2 linked regions of the Solitalea lacus genome follow. The protein of the gene in region 1 interacts with the protein of each later gene in a pairwise test. Links are inferred from orthologs where the notes say so. Each region holds a gene or a part of one and is shown on either strand. Other genes may lie near its edges. The genes, in order: L2B55_RS00095 and priA.

Region 1 (9,364 bases):
CTGTCCGATTGTTTTCATAGTTAACCAAATAAATAATTAAACACTTCTTCAATTTTACCAACACTAACAATTTCGATGTTAAATCGTTTTAAATCCAATGATTTTTGGTTGTACTTTGAAATAAATATTTGTTCAAATCCTAGTTTCTCTGCTTCAGCAATGCGTTGTTCAATACGGTTAACGGCTCTGATTTCGCCGGATAAGCCAACCTCGGCAGCAAAGCAAGTTTTATAAGAAACGGGAATGTCCTCGTTTGAGGAGATAATTGCTGCAACAAGTCCCAAATCGATTGCCGGATCCTCAATCCTGATTCCACCAGTAATATTTACAAAAACATCCTTCATTCCAAGCTTGAAGCCGCCTCTTTTTTCCAGAACTGCAATCAGCATGTTCATCCTCCGGATATCAAAACCTGTGGCAGAACGTTGTGGAGTGCCATAGGCAGAGTGGCTAACCAATGCCTGCGTTTCAACTAACATGGTACGAGCACCTTCAACAGTTGCTGACACGGTAACGCCACTAAGAGGCTCATCACGCTGCGATAATAAGATTTCCGATGGATTACTCACTTCTCTTAGGCCGCTTCCCTGCATCTCGTAAATGCCCAATTCAGCGGCAGAGCCGAAACGGTTTTTTACTGCACGCAAAATGCGGTACGAATAATGCCTGTCGCCTTCAAACTGTAAAACAGTATCAACCATATGCTCCAGTATTTTTGGGCCGGCTATCATTCCGTCTTTGGTTATATGGCCTATCAGGAATACCGGAGTTGAAGTTTCTTTCGCAAAGCGGAGCATCTCGGCTGTGCATTCCCGAACTTGTGATACGCTTCCCGGAGTTGAGTCAATATGAGCAGAATATAATGTTTGTATCGAATCGATAATGACAATATTGGGCTCCAGCTCTTCTATCTGCTTGAAAATATTTTGGGTAGAGGTTTCTGTAAGAATGTAGCAGTTTCCGCTTCCTCTGGCATTATCGATGCGCTCCGCTCGCATCTTTATCTGCTGATCACTTTCTTCGCCAGAAACATAAAGTACTCGTTGATTCTTCAATGTTAACGCCAATTGTAGCATTAAAGTTGATTTCCCAATACCAGGCTCTCCTCCAATCAGCACTAATGATCCTTGGACAATCCCTCCTCCCAAAACACGGTCGAGTTCACCATCATGGGTGAGAATGCGCTGTTGTTCATTATATGCAATAGAGGTGATTTCTTGTGGTTTGGCAGCCCGTTGAAAACTTGTTGAAGTTGATGGGGCTTTCCAGTCAGGAATATTACTATTAGTTTTTTCTATCACCTCTTCAACAAAGGTATTCCATGATAAGCATGAAGGACATTTGCCTAGCCATTTAGGTGACTGGTAGCCGCAGCTTTGACAGAAATAGGAGGTTTTAATTTTTGACAACGTAGTTAAATTGAAAAATTTGAGAATATGAAAATGTGAAAATTATGGGCAATAAGCCTAATAAATTTTCACATTGCCTATTTAAAAAATGGAATAAGATTGCTTTGCTTTGAGTATACTTTTTAGGAAAGGTCACTATATTTGAAATACAACCTAAAAATTTTATTTATGAATACCTTATTAGCTTTTCTTAATCTTGGCACAGGTGAAATAGTATTACTGCTTTTTGGCCTAATTGTAATTTTGCCATCTCTGATATTGTGGGTGGTATGTTTAGTAGATATTGTGCGTTCTAATATGTCAGGTACTAATACCTTATTGTCGATACTTTTGATTGTGTTATTCCCACTGATTGGAAGTATTATTTACTTAATCATAAGGAATAAATTAAAAGAGCCTGTTCAAGCTTAATTGATAAAAAAGAATATGAAAGGAGCTTCGGCTCCTTTTTTATAATAATTCTAATGAATAGCGCTTTCTAAAGTATGACAAGCCCTAGAAAGAGATTTCTTCTTCGCTAGGATTAAAGAAATGATATTCAGTTAACGTATATGAAGTAACAGCTTTAACTTTTACCCATTTACGGTAATTGAACAACCACTTCATTCGGATTGAAGGAAAGCCTTTGGTTAAGTAAGCCGCAATGTACGGATGAACGCATAGTGTAATATTGTCTTCATTTTGTTCTTCCAGAATATATTGCAAGTTATTTTGAATGTCATCAATCAAAGTAATGGTGGCTTTCACCTCGCCGGTACCGTTACAAGTTGGGCACTTTTCAACAGTAACAATATTCATTTCAGGACGAACACGTTGGCGGGTAATTTGTACTAAGCCAAATTTACTTGGTGGTAAAATTGTGTGTTTTGCACGGTCTTCCGACATTTCTTTACGCAAAGCATCGTATAAAGCTTTACGGTTAGTCGGTTTGTGCATATCAATAAAATCAATCACGATAATACCGCCTAAATCGCGTAAGCGCAATTGACGGGCAATTTCTTTTGCAGCCTCAGTGTTTACCAGCAGTGCATTTTCTTCCTGAGTGTCTTCGCTGGCATTGCGGTTACCGCTGTTTACATCGATAACATGCATAGCCTCAGTGCTTTCGATGATCAGGTAAGCTCCACCATGGAAATTTACAGTGCGGCCGAATGATGATTTTATTTGCTTCTCAATGCCATATTGCTCAAAAAGAGCTTCACGACCTTTGTGAAGTTTAACGATTTTCTCCTGCTCAGGGGCAATGTTATGAATGTACGAACGTATTTCCTCGTAAATTCCTTGATCATCAACAATAATGTTTTGAAAATCAGGGCTTAATATATCTCGTAGAATGCTTGATGTACGGTCGATTTCACCCAGAACCTTTCGTGTAGGCTCGGCCGTCTTTAATCTGCGTGCAAACTCCTCCCATTTATTTACCAACTCAGTTAAATCTGCATGCAGCTCAGCTACACCTTTGTTTTCAGAAACCGTTCTGATGATTACGCCAAAGTTTTTTGGTTTAATGCTTTCAATCAGTTTCTTCAGACGCATGCGCTCTGCTGAAGTTTTGATTTTTTTTGAGATGGAAATGGTGTCAGAAAAAGGTACAAGCACCACAAAACGACCGGCTAAAGAAATATCTGAACTTAAGCGTGGGCCTTTGGTTGAAATAGGTTCTTTAGCAATTTGAACAGGTATTAGTTGGTTCTTGCTAAGAACTTCAGAAATCTTACCGCTTTTATTAATATCCTCTTCACCTTTAAAGCTTTGAAGATCGTGGTAATTGTGACTTCCGTTTCGTACTTCTTTGGTTACCTTTAATAGCGAACGTACCTGCGGACCGAGGTCGAGGTAGTGCAAAAAGGCATCCTTCTCATAACCTACATCAACAAATGCGGCGTTTAAGCCCGGCATTATTTTTTTAATACGGCCAAGATAAATATCGCCAACAGCATAATTCTTATTACGCTGTTCCTGATGTAGCTCTACAAGTTGTTTATCTTTTAATAAGGCGATGGTAACTCCGGTTGGAGTTGAATTGATTAGAAGTTCCTTTACCAAAAAATAAATCCCAGATAATCTACTTGATTAGCATACTGCCAACAAGTGAGATGGTTAGAAATACGATTAATTCTCTACTGAATTCCAACAAAGTGCTTATGATTACAATTATTCATAAGCTAACTATTATCGTTTTTAATGGCTACTGTAAACCTTAAAAACTGATTAAATAGACGAAAAACAAGGACACAAGCGCATTGTTTTGCAGTTTATGTCCTTGTAAGCAATAATAGCGAAAAGAAGATTAACTATTTCTTCTTATGTCTGTTTTTTCTTAAGCGTTTTTTGCGCTTGTGGGTAGCCATTTTATGTCTTTTTCTTTTCTTACCGCTTGGCATAACTTAAAGTCGTTTTAAGGTGTTACAATTTATTTAAGCTCTTTTATAATCATGTCAATTTGCGCAGTAAACTGCGGATCAACTATGAATTCCTTTGATTTCTGATAAGCCTCAATTGCTTTAGCCTTTTGGCCCAGGTTTCGATACGTTTCACCCAGGTAAAAATAAGCATCGCCACTTGGGGCTTTTTTCAGAACGGTGATAAAGCGTTTTTCAGCTTTATCATACTGGCCTGATCGCATAGAAAACAATCCTAAATTTAGGTTTGCTTTTACGTTTTCAGGGTCTTTTTCAACTACCTCGCGAAGCAAAGTAATACCCTGCATTGGGTTTTGAGTAGCTTCAACAAAACAGATCCCTAAACCGGTTTTAGCATCTAAATTTTCAGGATCCATTTCCAGCGCTTTTTGGTAAGAATTTATTGCTTTTTCAACAACAAACTTCACTGCCAAGCTATCATTTAATGCGGAAATTCCTGCCTGTAATTTATCTCCCGCTGTTAACCAATTTTTTAACTCTGGTTGTGTTTGGGCAATTTCATAGTAGTACAAGCCACTTACATAGCTGTAGCTTAAACTTGCTTTTTCCCATTCTTGAGCGAGTGCTTTTTTCAATTCGGCATTTTGAGGGTCTTTGGCTAATTGAGCTTCCAGATCTTCAATTCGTTTGGCTGTTCCAGGGTTTAACTGTTTTTTTGCCGATTTAGCAATCGATTCTGTTGAAACTGTTGATTCGGCCTGAGCCTCCTCCGCTTTCTTGCCCTCTTTGGGGTTTACCAGCCCTTTGATGTCGAGTGAATACAGAACTCCAACCAGTATAACTACCGACAGAATGACTATTATTTGTTTTCTCGACAACAATTTGATAGGGTGTTAAATTACGCTTCTACTACTCTTTCTGCAGCAGCTGCAGCCATTTTAGCTTTCGCACTGCTGTTTTTTACTTTCTCTACAAACACTTTTGCCGGTTTAAAGCTTGGGATAAAGTGCTCAGGAATAATGATTGCAGTGTTTTTAGAAATATTTCTGGCAGTTTTTTCAGCTCTTTTTTTGATAACAAAGCTTCCAAATCCTCTCACATAAACATTCTCGCCTTCAATCATTGAGTTTTTGATTACTTTGAAAAATGCTTCAACACACTCTGCTACATCAACTTTCTCAATTCCAGTTTTTTGTGCAATTTCTGCAATTACCTCAGCTTTAGTCATCTTTTTTCTTTTTAAAGTCCTAACGTCTTCATTAATTTGGGGTTGCAAAGTTATGTGTTTAAACCGATTATAAAAATCAAAAAAATATTTTTTTAAGTGTTTGTTGAAGAAGTTACAAAATGGTACAAAATTAATAAGAGAGATTTGCCTTGGCGCAACACACAAGATGCCTATGTAATATGGCTTTCTGAAGTTATTTTGCAGCAAACACGTGTGGAACAAGGGCTCCCTTATTTTCATAAATTTCATGAACGGTTCAATACAGTAACCGAATTAGCCCAGGCATCAGAAGATGAAGTACTCAAGCTATGGCAGGGGTTAGGGTACTATTCCCGTGCCCGTAACATGCACGCTACTGCAAAGATTGTAATTGAACAATACAATGGAGTATTTCCGACACAGTACGAGCAATTAATAAAGCTCAAGGGGGTTGGAGAATATACAGCAGCGGCTATCTCGTCATTTTCTGCTAATGAACGTCATGCGGTGGTTGACGGCAATGTCTATCGGCTGCTTTCAAGGCATTTCGGGATTGAAACACCCATAGATAGCAGTGCAGGAAAGAAGCAATTCAAAGAATTGGCCTATGAATTGCTATTATATGCAGAGCCTACGGTTTATAATCAGGCAATTATGGAGTTTGGAGCCCGGCAATGTAAACCTGTTGCTCCAAATTGTGGAGATTGTCCGCTAAAACTTACCTGTGTTGCATATAAAGAACAGAAGATAAGTGAATTGCCTGTTAAGGCTAAAAAGATTGTGACTAAGTCGCGTTATTTCAATTATTTGATCTTTAGACAGGACGATGGTGTACTGTTAAAGAAGCGTTTAGGAAAAGATATATGGCAAAACATGTATGATTTTCCGTTGATAGAAAGCTCAAGGTCATTATCTGAAGAAGAGATACTGAAAGACAATTTTTTTCAGAGAATTTTTCCCGGGAAATCGTTCAGAATTATGTCGGTTTCAGATGAGAAAAAACATGTTTTATCTCACCAAGTTATATATGCCCGTTTCTGGGAAATGGAAGCAATTGGTTATAGGATAGATAGTTTTGAAAATGGTTGTTGGGTTGCGGGAGAAATGATGGAGAACTATGCTGTACCAAAATTAGTTGATAATTATTTAAAAAAGTTTTAACTTATTCTGAAAAATCTAAATTGAGCTAAATACAGTTTATCTATGTCTGGAATTAACAAAGTTATCTTAGTTGGACATTTGGGCAAGGATCCCGAATTAAGACACCTGGAAGGCGGTGTAAAGGTGGCAAGTTTCCCTTTGGCAACCTCCGAAACATATACAAAAGATGGTAAAAAGGTTGAACAAACTGAATGGCACAATATTGTAATGTGGCGAGGTTTGGCCGACATTGCTGAGAAATTCCTTGTTAAAGGTAAGTTGGTTTACATTGAAGGTAAACTCCGAACCCGTTCTTGGGAAGATAAGGAAGGACACAAGCGCTACCAAACGGAGATTGTAGCCGATAACTTTACCATGTTGGGAAGAAAGAGTGATAACGAACCAGTAAATGGAGGCAGTTACAGCTCTTCGGGAACGTATGAATCTTCGCAAAATCAAGGAAAGGTTGATGAACATATTCCTGCGGCAATTTCTGCAAGCCAAGATTCGCCAGACGATGATCTTCCATTTTAATTTATTGTTATTTAGAGCATCTATTTATAACGAGGCAGATTCTATTAAAGAGTCTGCCTTCTTTGTTATTAAAATATTGATTAATAGTCAGTTGAAAACGTTATCTTTAAAAGATAACCTGTAAACACTCTATTTATAAACCAAAATCTAAAATTTATGGCAACAAATATTATTGACACCCTCAAAGGGTTTGTCTCCCCCGATTTGGTTTCTCAGGCATCCTCAATGTTTGATGAATCACCTAGTAGTGTAAGCTCAGCAATGGGAACTGCATTCCCAAGTATTTTGGCAGGGTTATTAAATAAATCATCGGATTCATCTGCAATGAGTGGCATCTTTGATTTGATCAAAGGTGCAGGAGGAGGTGCAAATAGTGTCCTGTCTCATCCTAATGATTTATTGACAGGGTTGGGTAGTGGGGAATCAGGGGGTGTGATTGAACAAGGGAAAAAGCTTCTTTCATCGCTTTTTGGGGATAAAACAGCTGAATTGTCCACTATGTTGGGGAGTGTTTCTGGGCTTAAAAGTTCAAGCGCCGGTTCTATTCTGAGCCTGGCAGCTACGATAGTGATGAGTTTCTTAGGGAAAAAAGTTGTTAATGAAGGTCTTGGGTTGAGTGGTCTTCTTAGCTTTTTAGGTAGTCAGAAAGATAATATCATTAATGCTGCTCCAGCCGGTTTAAGTAGTTTACTCGGCTTGGGTAGTTTGGCCAATTTGGGATCCAATTTAGGAAGTATAAAGGATACAGTTACGGGGGCGGCCCGACATGCGGAGCATGCAGCACCTTCTCCGAGCGGATCATCATGGCTGCGTAATTTATTACTTGCTGCTGTTGCGCTGTTAGCAGTATTTTTCTTGTGGAGAAGTTGTAATAAAAAACCTGATATGACTGCTGTAACCCCAACTGTTGACTCAATGGTTGATAAGGCTACGGAAATGGTAGACACAGCAGCACAGATGGCTTCTGATGCAGCAACAAAAGCAGCAGAAAAATTGGGAGCTTTCTTCAAAAGAAAATTACCCAATGGTATTGAGTTAAATATTCCTGAGTTTGGTATCGAAAATAAACTGATTGCCTTTATTGAAGATGCAAACAAACCGGTTGATAAGACTACATGGTTTTCGTTTGACCGGTTAACTTTTGAAACCGGTTCGGCTGTTTTAAAGCCAGAATCACAAGAACAATTGCAGAACATTGCCGAGATTTTGAAAGCCTATCCTAATGTAGAAGTGAAAATTGGAGGCTATACAGACAATGTTGGTGATGCTAAAGCCAATCTTAAACTTTCGACAGATAGAGCTAACAATGTTAAGGCCGAGTTGGAAAAATTAGGTATTGACGGAAAACGTATTTCAGCAGAAGGCTATGGACATGAACACCCGGTAGCTAGTAATGATACAGAAGAGGGTAAGGCTCAAAACCGCCGGATTGATATTAGGGTGACAAAAAAATAACCCCTAGGTTAAGATATTGCCCTAAATGCAAAAAGCAGAGTATTTGACTCTGCTTTTTGCATTAAATTATTTTACAATGATTATGAATTAAGCATTTTTGCTTACCAAATAGTTGCCTACCTCAGAACCATTATCATCAAGCATTTGCATGCTTAGTTTTTTTGTATCAGCTTTTAGTTTAATAAGTGTGCGTTTTCCGTCTATCGGGCCTCCGCCAATAATAATCGGATAATTATGCGTGCCTGGTTTACGTTCGTGAACTTTATAAGTATGGGTGTGTCCACAAATTACCATATCTACTTTCCCTTTGTTAAATAAGTCTGCGAACATTTTGCGTGAATGCGTACTGCCGTGCTCTTCTTCCGAGTAGAAGTGTGGTATATGCATTAAAACTACTCTGAATGGAGCTTTTTTAAACTCAGGCTTTTCAATTTCACGGAGAAGCCATTGCGCTTGCATTTCTCGGTAGTGGTCAAAATCCACTATGCCAGCATAAACTGGATGCGTGTCTTCTTTGTCTTCGCCTGTATCCAGACAAACGAATCTAACCGGGCCAAGGTTAAATGAGAAAAAGAACTTTCCGGAAATATTATCAAAGTAATCTACAAACTCACGAGCGAATTTGCCCCGGGTCTCATGGTTGCCACGAACATACATGAACGGAGTTTTCGTGGCAAAAGATTCCGAACAGGGCTTAAGCATATGATCGATTATTTGTTTTTCATCAGTTTGATAGTCAAACATATCACCATTGAAGAAAACCATATCATACGGATCTTCACCGTTTATGCTCATCATGTGTTTAATGCTTTCGGGTCGATCATGTAAATCATTCATGATAAGCATAGAAACAGTTTCAGATTTCTCTTTAAAAGTTTTAAAACTAGCCTGCTCACTGATTATGGTCTTACCGTAAGTAACACGATAAGGATGGAAATCAAGAATCTCTTTAGAAACAATTCTATAATGATACTCTTTGCCTGGTTCCAGATGTTCGAGTTTAATTTTATATAAGCGACAATTGGCATCAACTAATCCATCATGAGATGAATAGGCCTTTTTATCCAAGGTATTATTCTCACCATACTCTACCCAGCTGAAGGCCTTTTTATTGGTGAGCCACATTAATGTTATTGATGTAGAAGTAGGGCTTTGCAAATAGGGGGCAGTCAAAAAATTAAATTGTTCTTCATCTTTTAACAACTTGTCCGCCTTCGAAATTAATGGAGTGGACAAAACGGCTCCAAGCGCACCGG
Region 2 (9,785 bases), 3.2 Mb from region 1 along the record:
TTTTCTCGCCTTTTGTTAGAAGGAAAAGCCCTAAAGACGACTTTTTGCCTCACGGAGAAGCTTTGGATCTCGAGTCTCCTGAAATTATATTCTATAAAAACATTGCCGTAACAGTTGATTTTTCAGAAATGGATAAGCACTCAATTCGTAATGCTTTGGTTCAAGGGGGCAAAGATGCTTCCTATACCTTGATCCATATTGTTGAAACAGCAGGGGCTCAATATCTTGGGCAGAATATTAATGATTTTGAAACCCGTAGTGATATCAGAAACCTGGAGAAATATGTAGCCGAGATTGAAGGAATGGGATATGATGTAAGCTATCAAATAGGCTATGGTAATCCGGCAAAAAGTATCTCTGAAATTGTAAATTCAAACCCGATTGATTTATTAGTAATGGGGGCACATGGTCATAAAGCCTTAAAAGATGTTATCTTTGGGGCCACAGTTGACACTGTAAGACACAAAGTAAAAGTGCCGGTGTTAATTATAAAACCACAATGATTGAGTGATAGGGGGAGAACAGGGCCACGGCATAAATCAGGCCATTTTTTCATCCAAACACTTTCTCGTACATTCATTAAATAGACATGTCGGGTAATAACATTAATATAAAGAATAAAAAGGCGTACTTCGAGTATCATATAATTGATAAGTATACTGCCGGAGTAAAGCTATTAGGAACCGAGATTAAGTCGGTAAGAGAGGGCAAAGTGAATATAAATGATGCATTTTGTGCTTTTATGGATAATGAGCTTTACATCCGCAATATGCACATTGCTGAATATTCGCATGGTTCATTTTATAATCATGAGGCTAAGCGTGACAGAGTTTTACTTTTGCAGAAAAAAGAATTAAAAAAATTAGCTCAAAAAACAAAAGAGAAGGGCTATACAATTGTGCCTCTTTACATGTTTATCAATGAGCGCGGTTTTGCTAAAATTGAGATTGCACTTGCTCAGGGGAAAAAAGAATTTGATAAACGCGAAAGTATTAAGGAGCGAGATGCAAAAGTAGAGATGGGCAGACTGAGGAAGTTTTAATAATGAGATTTACAATTTTAGATTTTAGGCTAAAATTGTAAATCTTGAATTGTCGACTTATTTACCAAGCCTTGTCACCAATAAGGGGTACGAACCTGAATTGGGCAAATTCTACCTTTTCAAACTCGTTTTCAGATATCCTTAAAACGGTTGTCATGGTTTGAACTTGTTCATCACCCACAGGGATAACCAAAATACCTCCAATTGCCAATTGTTTTAATAATGTTTCAGGAATACCAGGTGCTCCGGCGGTAACCAATATTTTGTTGAAAGGAGCCTGTTCCGGTATGCCCATAGAACCGTCCCCTAAATAAAAATGAGGGTGATAGCCTAATTTAGGCAAAAACTTAGTCGTTTTGTCATACAGCTCTTTTTGTCGTTCAATAGTATAGACTTCTGCACCCAGTTCCAATAGAATGGAGGTTTGGTAACCCGAACCTGTTCCAATCTCCAAAACTCTCTCTCCCGGTTGAATGTGCAATAGTTCTGTTTGGTAGGCTACCGTATAGGGTTGTGAAATAGTTTGCCCTGCATCAATTTTCAGCGCCTTATCAGCATAGGCAACCTCTGCAGTGTATTTGTCAACAAAAAAGTGTCGCGGAATCTTTTCAATAGAAATTAGAACCTTTTCATCTTTAATGCCTTTCTCTCTCAGCTGCTTAACCAATACTTTTCTTAATCCTTTGTGTTTATATGAATCGAGCATTAAATGTGAATTTTAATTAATAAAATATCAAAAATACAATAAATTTGACTCAATTTATGAAAGGGGGCGGTGAAAAAGCCAAACTCTTATTTGCTTTTCAAATCTAATTTATTCAAATGATCAAACTTAGACTATTATTTATCTTAACTCTTTTATTTTTATTTAGTAAACCATCAGAGGCTCAAAATATTTCGCCTTATAAGTATAGTTTTGGCCTTAATTTGGTAAGTTATAATGAGCAAATTCCTGTTGTAGGAACTGATTATAACAACAATGACTATGTTGCTAGCTATGCAAACGAATTAATATTTAAAGTTCGGAATAATCTTTTTTCTTTTCGCTTAGGTGCTAGATATAATCACTTTAACGATCAAAATCCAACGCCGGATTGTGCAACTTGTGCAAGCAATACTGGTAAGTATCAAAATTTAAAGGTTGGCTTAGGATTTGAACGCGAGTTTTTATACACATTAGTTCGTCCAGTAATCGGTTTAGATTTATTTTATTATCGATCAGATTATAAAGGGCAAACATTACCATCATTAGGGGTAGAATCAAATTATACAAATAACAGAAATGGAGCAGGGTTTTCTCCATTTATTGGTATTAAATTTTATCCTGTTGATCGAGTAACAATAATGGCTTCCTCATCAATTGAAAGTATTTGGTTTCATGAGAAATCAGAAACAGAAACCAATGGGATTAAATATTCAACTCCAGGACACTATTCGTTTGAAACTTATTTTAATCCTATTGCCGGGCTAACCCTGATATATAACTTTGGATCTGAGGATTAATAGGGATCAACATCAATCTTTATCAGGCTGTTGCGGTTCTCTTTTTGAGTATAAAAGCGTTCAATAGCAGCCTGAATTAGCTGTTTAACTTTACCAATTGAAACATTCTCTCTTTCAACCTTAATTAATATTGTTTTGATATAAAAATTACGGATTCTAACAATTAAAGGAAATTCAGGTCCTAAGACGCGTTTCCCTAATTGTAACTTCAGATCTTTGGCTAAAAACTCAGCTGATTCACTTACTTGGTTAAGGTCCCTGTTTTTAATGTCAATTTGAATTAAACGGAAAAATGGAGGATACTGGAAGCCACTACGCTCGGCCAATTCTGCCTTGAATAGCAAATCGTACTTATTGTACATTACCCACTCAATCACTTTATGCGAAGGTTGATTACTTTGAACAATTACTTTACCTCTACTATTTCTTCGGCCGGCACGTCCGCTAACTTGAGTCATTAATTGGTAGCTGCGTTCAAAAGCTCTAAAATCAGGATAATTGAGCATGGCATCGGCATTGAGAATGCCAATTAAACTGACATTTTCAAAGTCTAACCCTTTGGTGACCATTTGGGTTCCAACCAAAATATCAATTTTGCGTTCTTCAAAATCATTAATTAACTGTTGGTAGCCATATTTACTTCTGGTCGAATCGAGGTCCATGCGTGCAATACGTGCCGAAGGAAACATAATGGCAAGTTCATCTTCAATTTTTTCTGTACCAAAGCCTTTTTGTTCAACTTGGGTGCTGCCACATGCCGGACAACGATAGAAAATCTCTTCCTTAAATCCGCAGTAATGGCAGTGCAGTTTGTTATCATGTTTATGATAGGTGAGACTTATATCGCAATTAATGCATTTCGGTGTAAAACCGCAAGTCCCGCACACGAGCATAGGCGCATACCCTCTACGGTTTTGAAATAAAATTATCTGTTCTTTTTTGTTTAATGCCAACTCCATTTCTGTAAACAGTAAACTGGAGAAATGGGAGCGCATTGATTTTTGTTTACGCTCTTGCTGTAAATCAGCTACTTGAATTTCGGGAAGTTGAACACCTCCAAAACGTTCGACCAACGAAACCAATTTATAGCGACCGCTGGTTGCATTGAAGTAGCTTTCTACAGATGGTGTAGCCGATCCCAGAATTATTTTAGCGCCATGAAGGTGGGAGAGGTATAAGGCTGTATCGCGTGCATTATATCTCGGAGCAGGATCAAATTGCTTGAATGAGGTTTCATGTTCTTCATCAACAATAATCAACCCTAAATCGGCAAAAGGTAGAAATACTGATGAACGAGCCCCTAAAATGATCTTATATTGATTTTTAAGCGTTTTCTGCCAAATCTCAGCACGTTCATTGTCATTGTATTTGGAATGATAGACGCCAACATTGTCACCAAAATAGGCCTGCAAACGCTGAATCATTTGGGCCGTAAGGGCAATTTCAGGAAGGAGGTACAGTGTTTGTTTTCCGGTTTTTAAGCAGTCCTCAATAAGCTTTATGTAGATCTGTGTTTTGCCGGATGCAGTTACTCCATGCAATAAAACAGGCATGTTTTCCGTAAATCCCTGTAATATTTCAGTCAGTGCGCTTTCTTGTGCAACCGACAGTGTATAGTTTTTTATTAGTTCAATTTCGGGTTCCGAAAATCGGCTAACTTCTTTCTTTTCAATACGAAAAATATCCTTGTCAACCAATGCCGTGAAAGCTGCAGCCGAAGCACCACTTTCTTCCATTAATTCTTTTTTACTAACAGAGGATTTAATTTTTGAAAGATGGAGATACACCATCAATAAATCCACCTGTTTAGGAGCACGCTCAAGTAATTGAAACAGCTCTTTTAATTGTTCAGGACGATTGTAAGCTTTGTGCAGTTGTACAAATGTTTCAAATTTAGGCTTGTATCGGTTATTGAGTTCTTCAGAAACTAAAACAATTTGTTTTTCATTTAACGACTTAACGATAGGCATTACCAATTTTTGCCCCAGTACTTTCATGATGTCGTTAATACTCAACTCGTCTTTAATTTCAAGCGCATCAACAACTAGGTACTCCTTATCAGTAAGCAAGCTCTTATCGAATGTGTGGTCCCGATTCAGTAAAACTTTGGTTTCGCTAGCCAATTTCATGGCCGAAGGAAGGGCCGCATTCATTACTTCGCCAATGTAACACATGTAGTATGATGAAATCCACTGCCACATGCGTAATTGATTTTCGGTAATTAATGGCATGTCATCCAATATCGAAATGATATATTTAGCTTCATACAATGTTGGAGCATCAGTTGTCAGTTGATTTACCAGGGCGGTATATACTTTGTTTTTTCCGAACTGCACCACAACCCGTTGCCCAACTCTTATCTGTTGATTCAATTCATGCGGAACTCGATAGGTATAATTGCGCGAAATAGCCAATGGGAGTATCACCTCGGCAAATAACGTTACCCTGTCGTTATAATCACCATTATGAAGCTTAAGCATATAGGAATTGAGCTGTTAGATTTTCGATATTAAAAATAGACAACGCAAATTCGATGATAAGTTACTAACACTTACATTCGTTCGCGCATAGCTCCAATAAAGATTGACATCCAGCCAATAATAAAGGATATACCCCCGAATGGAGTTATGATGCCAATAAAAGTTGTGTTGCTTATGCCAATAAGGTCTTTTAAAGCCAAAATGTATAATGAACCGGAGAACAAAACAATTCCGGCAAGGAAAAACCAAACAGCTCTTAAAAATGAACTTTTAACGGATATTTTAGGGTAAAATGCCAAAACCAGCATCACCATAGTGTGGTAAAATTGATATTGAACTCCTTTTTCCCAAATAGAAAGCTGGTAATCATTAAGCAGAGGTTTAAGTCCGTGAGCCCCAAATGCACCCAGTCCTACAGCCAGAGCTCCGCAAATGGCTGCAATCATTAAAACTTGTTTTTGCATGAACGGAAGGTTAATCGTTTTATGAAATAAGCAACAAAATTAACAACAGTTTACAAGAAATAAACGTTAGAAAAGTGTAAAAGTATATTTTTGTTTATAAATCATTCTCAATGAATAAATTTTGGGCAACAGTGATATTACTGATTACAGCAGTAATCTCAGTGGCATACTTCTATTTTAAAAACTTAAACTCAAGTCTCTCGCAAACACAACCTTTTAAAGCTATTCCGGTTACGGCAGCTATAGTTGTTGATTTTCAGCATTCTGATGAACTTTTCTCCTTTTTTAAAAAGAGTGACATGTTTACTAATTTGTTTACATCTAACCAGAATGAAAAATTTAAACTGCTAAACAGCTATTTTCTTCAGCATGCTGATTTAGGAAAACAGCTTAAAAAAAGTCGGATGCTTGTATCTCTTCATCCTACAACAGCCGGAAATACCGAATTGTTATTTGTCGTTGCTATAGATAACCAAGAAGAACTGAAAAACTATTTTAAAAATTTGGATGATAATGAAACTGGATTAAAGTTTTCAACCAAGAAAATTGAAGATACCGACGTTTATGCAATTTCACTTGAAAATAAAGCAGTGTTTTCGCTGTGCAGAACAAATGGCATGTTGATTGGGAGTTTTGATGAGCAGTTGATAAGAGAGAGTATAGAAGTGCAAAGGAATACCGCTGCTCCTTCATTCGGGACGTTTTTTAAGGTGGAAAATGTTAAAAAAATGGCATTAAATGCTTCTCTTTACATTAATTATAAGCAATTGCCAGTAGTTGTTGATGCTTTCTTGAACAAGGCGGACCAGGGAGAATTCAATTTTTTGTCACAAATAGCTCAGTCAAGCTTTCTCAATCTTAATTTTAAAAGTGATGCACTTATGTTTAACGGCATTACTCAGGCAAGTCTTTCCAATGCAGAGTATTTAGCTTTGTTTTTAAATCAAAAAGCACAAAAAATTACAATTCCATCTGTTGTAGCCAACCAAACATCGGTTTTAATTGATTTCGGCATTAGTAACTATTCACAATTTAAAAAAGATCATAAAGTCTTTTTGGGGCAAAGCAAACAAATTGGAGCCTATGATACGTGGTTAGATTCATTCAATAAAATATATAAATCAGACTTTGAAAATGATTGGGCTGATTTTATGGGAAATGAATTCGCCTTGGCTATTTATGACAATGACGGTTTAACTGTAAGGGCAAATCATTTGGGGATTATCGCATTGAAAGATACTTCTAAAGCCTCCGCTTTTTTGAAGAATATTGTATATGTGGATAAAGGTAGAAGAAGCTCTCCTGCGTTTGAGCCTTTTTACAAGGGATATCCTGTTTTTTATTGCAGTTATCCTGATTTATTGAGCTCTGCATTGGGTGGCGTTTTTAAGGAAATCAGAAGACCTTACTTTACCATAGTGAATAATTGGCTTATTACCGCAGCATCTCAAGGAGTTTTGCAGCAGTTTATTGATGAATATCAATCTTTAAATTATCTGGATCAGGACAAAAGCTATCTAAGTTATAAGCAGTACATCAATGAGGAATCATCTGTTTTCGTTTATCTAAACTTTGCAAATAGCAAACGTATGCTCTTGAACGGAATACAAAAAGATTACTTTAATTACCTTTCCGCGGATCAAGGATTTAACAACTTTTATGGATTAACCTATCAGTTAAATACTAGTGGAGGGCAGTTTTTCAGTAATTTAAATTTGTTGTATCAACCTCATCAAAATAAACTTACCTCAAAAGACAACTCTAAATACACACTTGCAAAAACAATTAGTTTAGATGCCGATATGAATGCTGCTCCTGTTTTAATAAGCTCTTCGGCAGGAAAAAATAACTGGTTATTTACTGATATACAAAACCAATTGTATTTCTACACTGAAGAAGGGCGTTTGCTTTGGAAAGTAAAATTGGCAGAACCAATTATGGGAGAGGTTAAATCTGTTCAAAAAAATGGCAGTCCTTTGCTGATTTTTAATACAGCAAGTAAACTATATGTAACTGATGAAAACGGAAAGCCTTTACCTCATTTTCCGATTAGTTTTCGCAAACGTATTACTACTCCGGTGTCTTTGTTCGATTATGATAACAATAATGATTATCGCATTGTAACCACTTTGCAGGATCAGTCAATTTTAATATATGATTTAAATGGAAAGGCTCTTGAAGGCTGGAATCCCAAACGTAATGTTGGATTATTTAACCAATCCGTTCAGCTAGCCAAAGTAAGTGGAATTTCTTTTTTATTTGGCTATACAAATGATAATAGGTTTGTGTATTTCGATAGAAAAGGTAAACAACTTGCAACAGGAAAGGTGCCGGTTTTAATCAAAAATCAATTTTATCGGTCAACAGGAACAAACACTGCCAATTCAAAATATGTTAGTGCTGATACGGCTGGAAATGTAGTAACTGTGTTTTTTGATGGAAGGGTAAGAGAGAAAAGTTTAGGTGCCTGGTCTGGAGAGCATTTCTTTGCCTTGAAAAATATAGCAGGAGACTCAACACCCGAATATGTGTTTTTCGATAAGAATCATTTGTTTGTTTATTCAACTGATGGGTCATTGGTGTATGACTATGAGCCAGTTGGAGAGGCAGGCAATACTGTTCAGTTTTTTGAAGAACAACCCGAAAAATATTTAATTGGTTTAACAATACCTAAAGCTGGCGAGTTGTTAATGTTATCTGACAAGGGTGAAACGGTTTCAGGGTTTCCGTTAGAAGGCAATACCCCGTTTTTATATTACAATTCATCGATTTATGGTAAAAAATGTGTGGTAACCGGACTTTTAGGCAAAAAAGTTGCGGTGTATAAAATGAATTGAGTTAAACCGGACCTATAACTTTTTTAATTTTTAATTAACTCTTGATGCCTTAAGGTAAACGGCTTATCTTACTAGAAGATTATTAAAATATTCTAGAGTTTGGTAGTTCACAGATTTCCTATTTAAAGATTGAGTCAACCTTATGAAAAGAGTCTTTACGCTTCTTGCGGTAATAGTTTTAGGTAGCACTAATTTAATTGCCCAGCGTGTATCTGTTTTTGGAACAGGTACTTTGTTTGAATCGCTGGAAAATCCATCAACTGGCGTTTTAAATAAGAATTGTAACACATTCCAGTTCAATTGTTTTGTGCCTTCTTTTAATTTCGATGGCCGACTTTTTGGAGATGCTGATACCTTATTACGGAACTATGCATTGAATAATAGTAAGGCAATAAACAAAATAGCACCTTTTTCTAATCCTCAAAAGTTAAACTATGGAGCAGGAGTTGCCACATTTAACTGGTTGGCAGCAAAGATTTTGATCAATTATCGTAATGAATCGGAATTGTTGATAGATGTTTCTTCAAAAGCCTATGGCACAGGAGATGTGAAAAATGAAGCTATTTCTTTAGCCAATAAAGACAATATTGGTATAGGAAGTTATCCCAATCAGCTTCTTACAAACAGTTACGGAGCGGCGTATACTCAAATTGCAGTTGGTTTCAGCACATCTATAAACGACTTGCTGAGAGCTGGTGTTAAGTTAGGTTATGTTAGCGGTATAAATTACTCTGATTTAAAGTTTACCAATACACATATGGATATTCAGCAGAGTTCGAGCGCCCCGGATGAGAATTTGTTGTTTCTGAGTTTAACAGGTACATCTAAGCTTTTAGGCAGGACAGACTCCCTGGAAGCAAATCATTTTCTGCCTAATTTTAAAAATCCGGGACTGACATTTTCAGCAGGAGTAAGTGGCCGAATTAATGATGACTGGGAGGCTTCTTTGTACGTAAAGGATCTAGGATTTATAAATTGGAAAGATATCAATAGAGAAAAAATCTATGATGGAAGACGCTATGTAAATGGTGTATTTGTAAGCAAATTTACTGTTGATAGTATTGAGAAGATTCTTAAGTTTAATGATACAACTTATACAGAAAAGCACTTTAAAACCTCCTTGCCTGCCAGATTGGAAGGCGGGATTGGTAAAACGTTTCTGCCATACTTACGATCTTCATTGTTTTTTTCAATGCCCTTGCACTATTGGCAATCCGATGTAGCATTAATTAATGACTTCTTTTACAAAAACTATCATTTCATTTTACAGGCACAGTATAATACGCATAACACGTTTCAGGTTGGTACTCATTTGATGATAAAATCACCAGTGTGTGATTTTGTCTTCGGGTCTGATAATTTGCTTGGAACTATTAAACTGGCAAAGGCAGCCAATGTCAATTATGAATACTTTTACAACTCTCATACTTCTGCCAATGTAAATTTTGGTTTAGTGTTT

Evidence for each region.
Region 2: the proteins of L2B55_RS00095 (region 1) and priA interact in binary tests that used the Escherichia coli proteins (3 or more experiments, as listed by UniProt). The link is inferred for Solitalea lacus from one-to-one orthologs.

What each region holds. Positions count from the first base shown.
Region 1 is NZ_CP091740.1:33,144-42,507, reverse strand. What follows is about bases 5,232-7,917. They hold L2B55_RS00095 (single-stranded DNA-binding protein), read left to right. Parts: upstream 5,232-6,182; coding sequence 6,183-6,653; downstream 6,654-7,917. Other genes in these bases: L2B55_RS00090 (OmpA family protein), read left to right, coding at 6,810-7,917; mutY (A/G-specific adenine glycosylase), read left to right, coding at 5,232-6,140. Also shown: L2B55_RS00135 (DUF1572 family protein), read right to left, coding at 1-18; DNA repair protein RadA, read right to left, coding at 21-1,409; L2B55_RS00125 (PLDc N-terminal domain-containing protein), read left to right, coding at 1,578-1,820; L2B55_RS00120 (Rne/Rng family ribonuclease), read right to left, coding at 1,905-3,455; L2B55_RS00110 (tetratricopeptide repeat protein), read right to left, coding at 3,823-4,653; L2B55_RS00105 (HU family DNA-binding protein), read right to left, coding at 4,671-5,048; more of mutY, read left to right, coding at 5,097-5,231; more of L2B55_RS00090, read left to right, coding at 7,918-8,108; L2B55_RS00085 (purple acid phosphatase family protein), read right to left, coding at 8,196-9,364. UniProt on the Escherichia coli protein: Plays an important role in DNA replication, recombination and repair. Binds to ssDNA and to an array of partner proteins to recruit them to their sites of action during DNA metabolism. Acts as a sliding platform that migrates on DNA via reptation.
Region 2 is NZ_CP091740.1:3,214,355-3,224,139, reverse strand. What follows is about bases 2,284-5,390. They hold priA (replication restart helicase PriA), read right to left. Parts: upstream 5,026-5,390; coding sequence 2,542-5,025; downstream 2,284-2,541. Other genes in these bases: L2B55_RS13965 (DUF423 domain-containing protein), read right to left, coding at 5,097-5,390; L2B55_RS13975 (hypothetical protein), read left to right, coding at 2,284-2,545. Also shown: L2B55_RS13990 (Nramp family divalent metal transporter), read left to right, coding at 1-503; SsrA-binding protein SmpB, read left to right, coding at 590-1,042; L2B55_RS13980 (protein-L-isoaspartate(D-aspartate) O-methyltransferase), read right to left, coding at 1,104-1,748; more of L2B55_RS13975, read left to right, coding at 1,865-2,283; more of L2B55_RS13965, read right to left, coding at 5,391-5,489; L2B55_RS13960 (DUF3352 domain-containing protein), read left to right, coding at 5,600-8,326; L2B55_RS13955 (DUF5723 family protein), read left to right, coding at 8,469-9,785.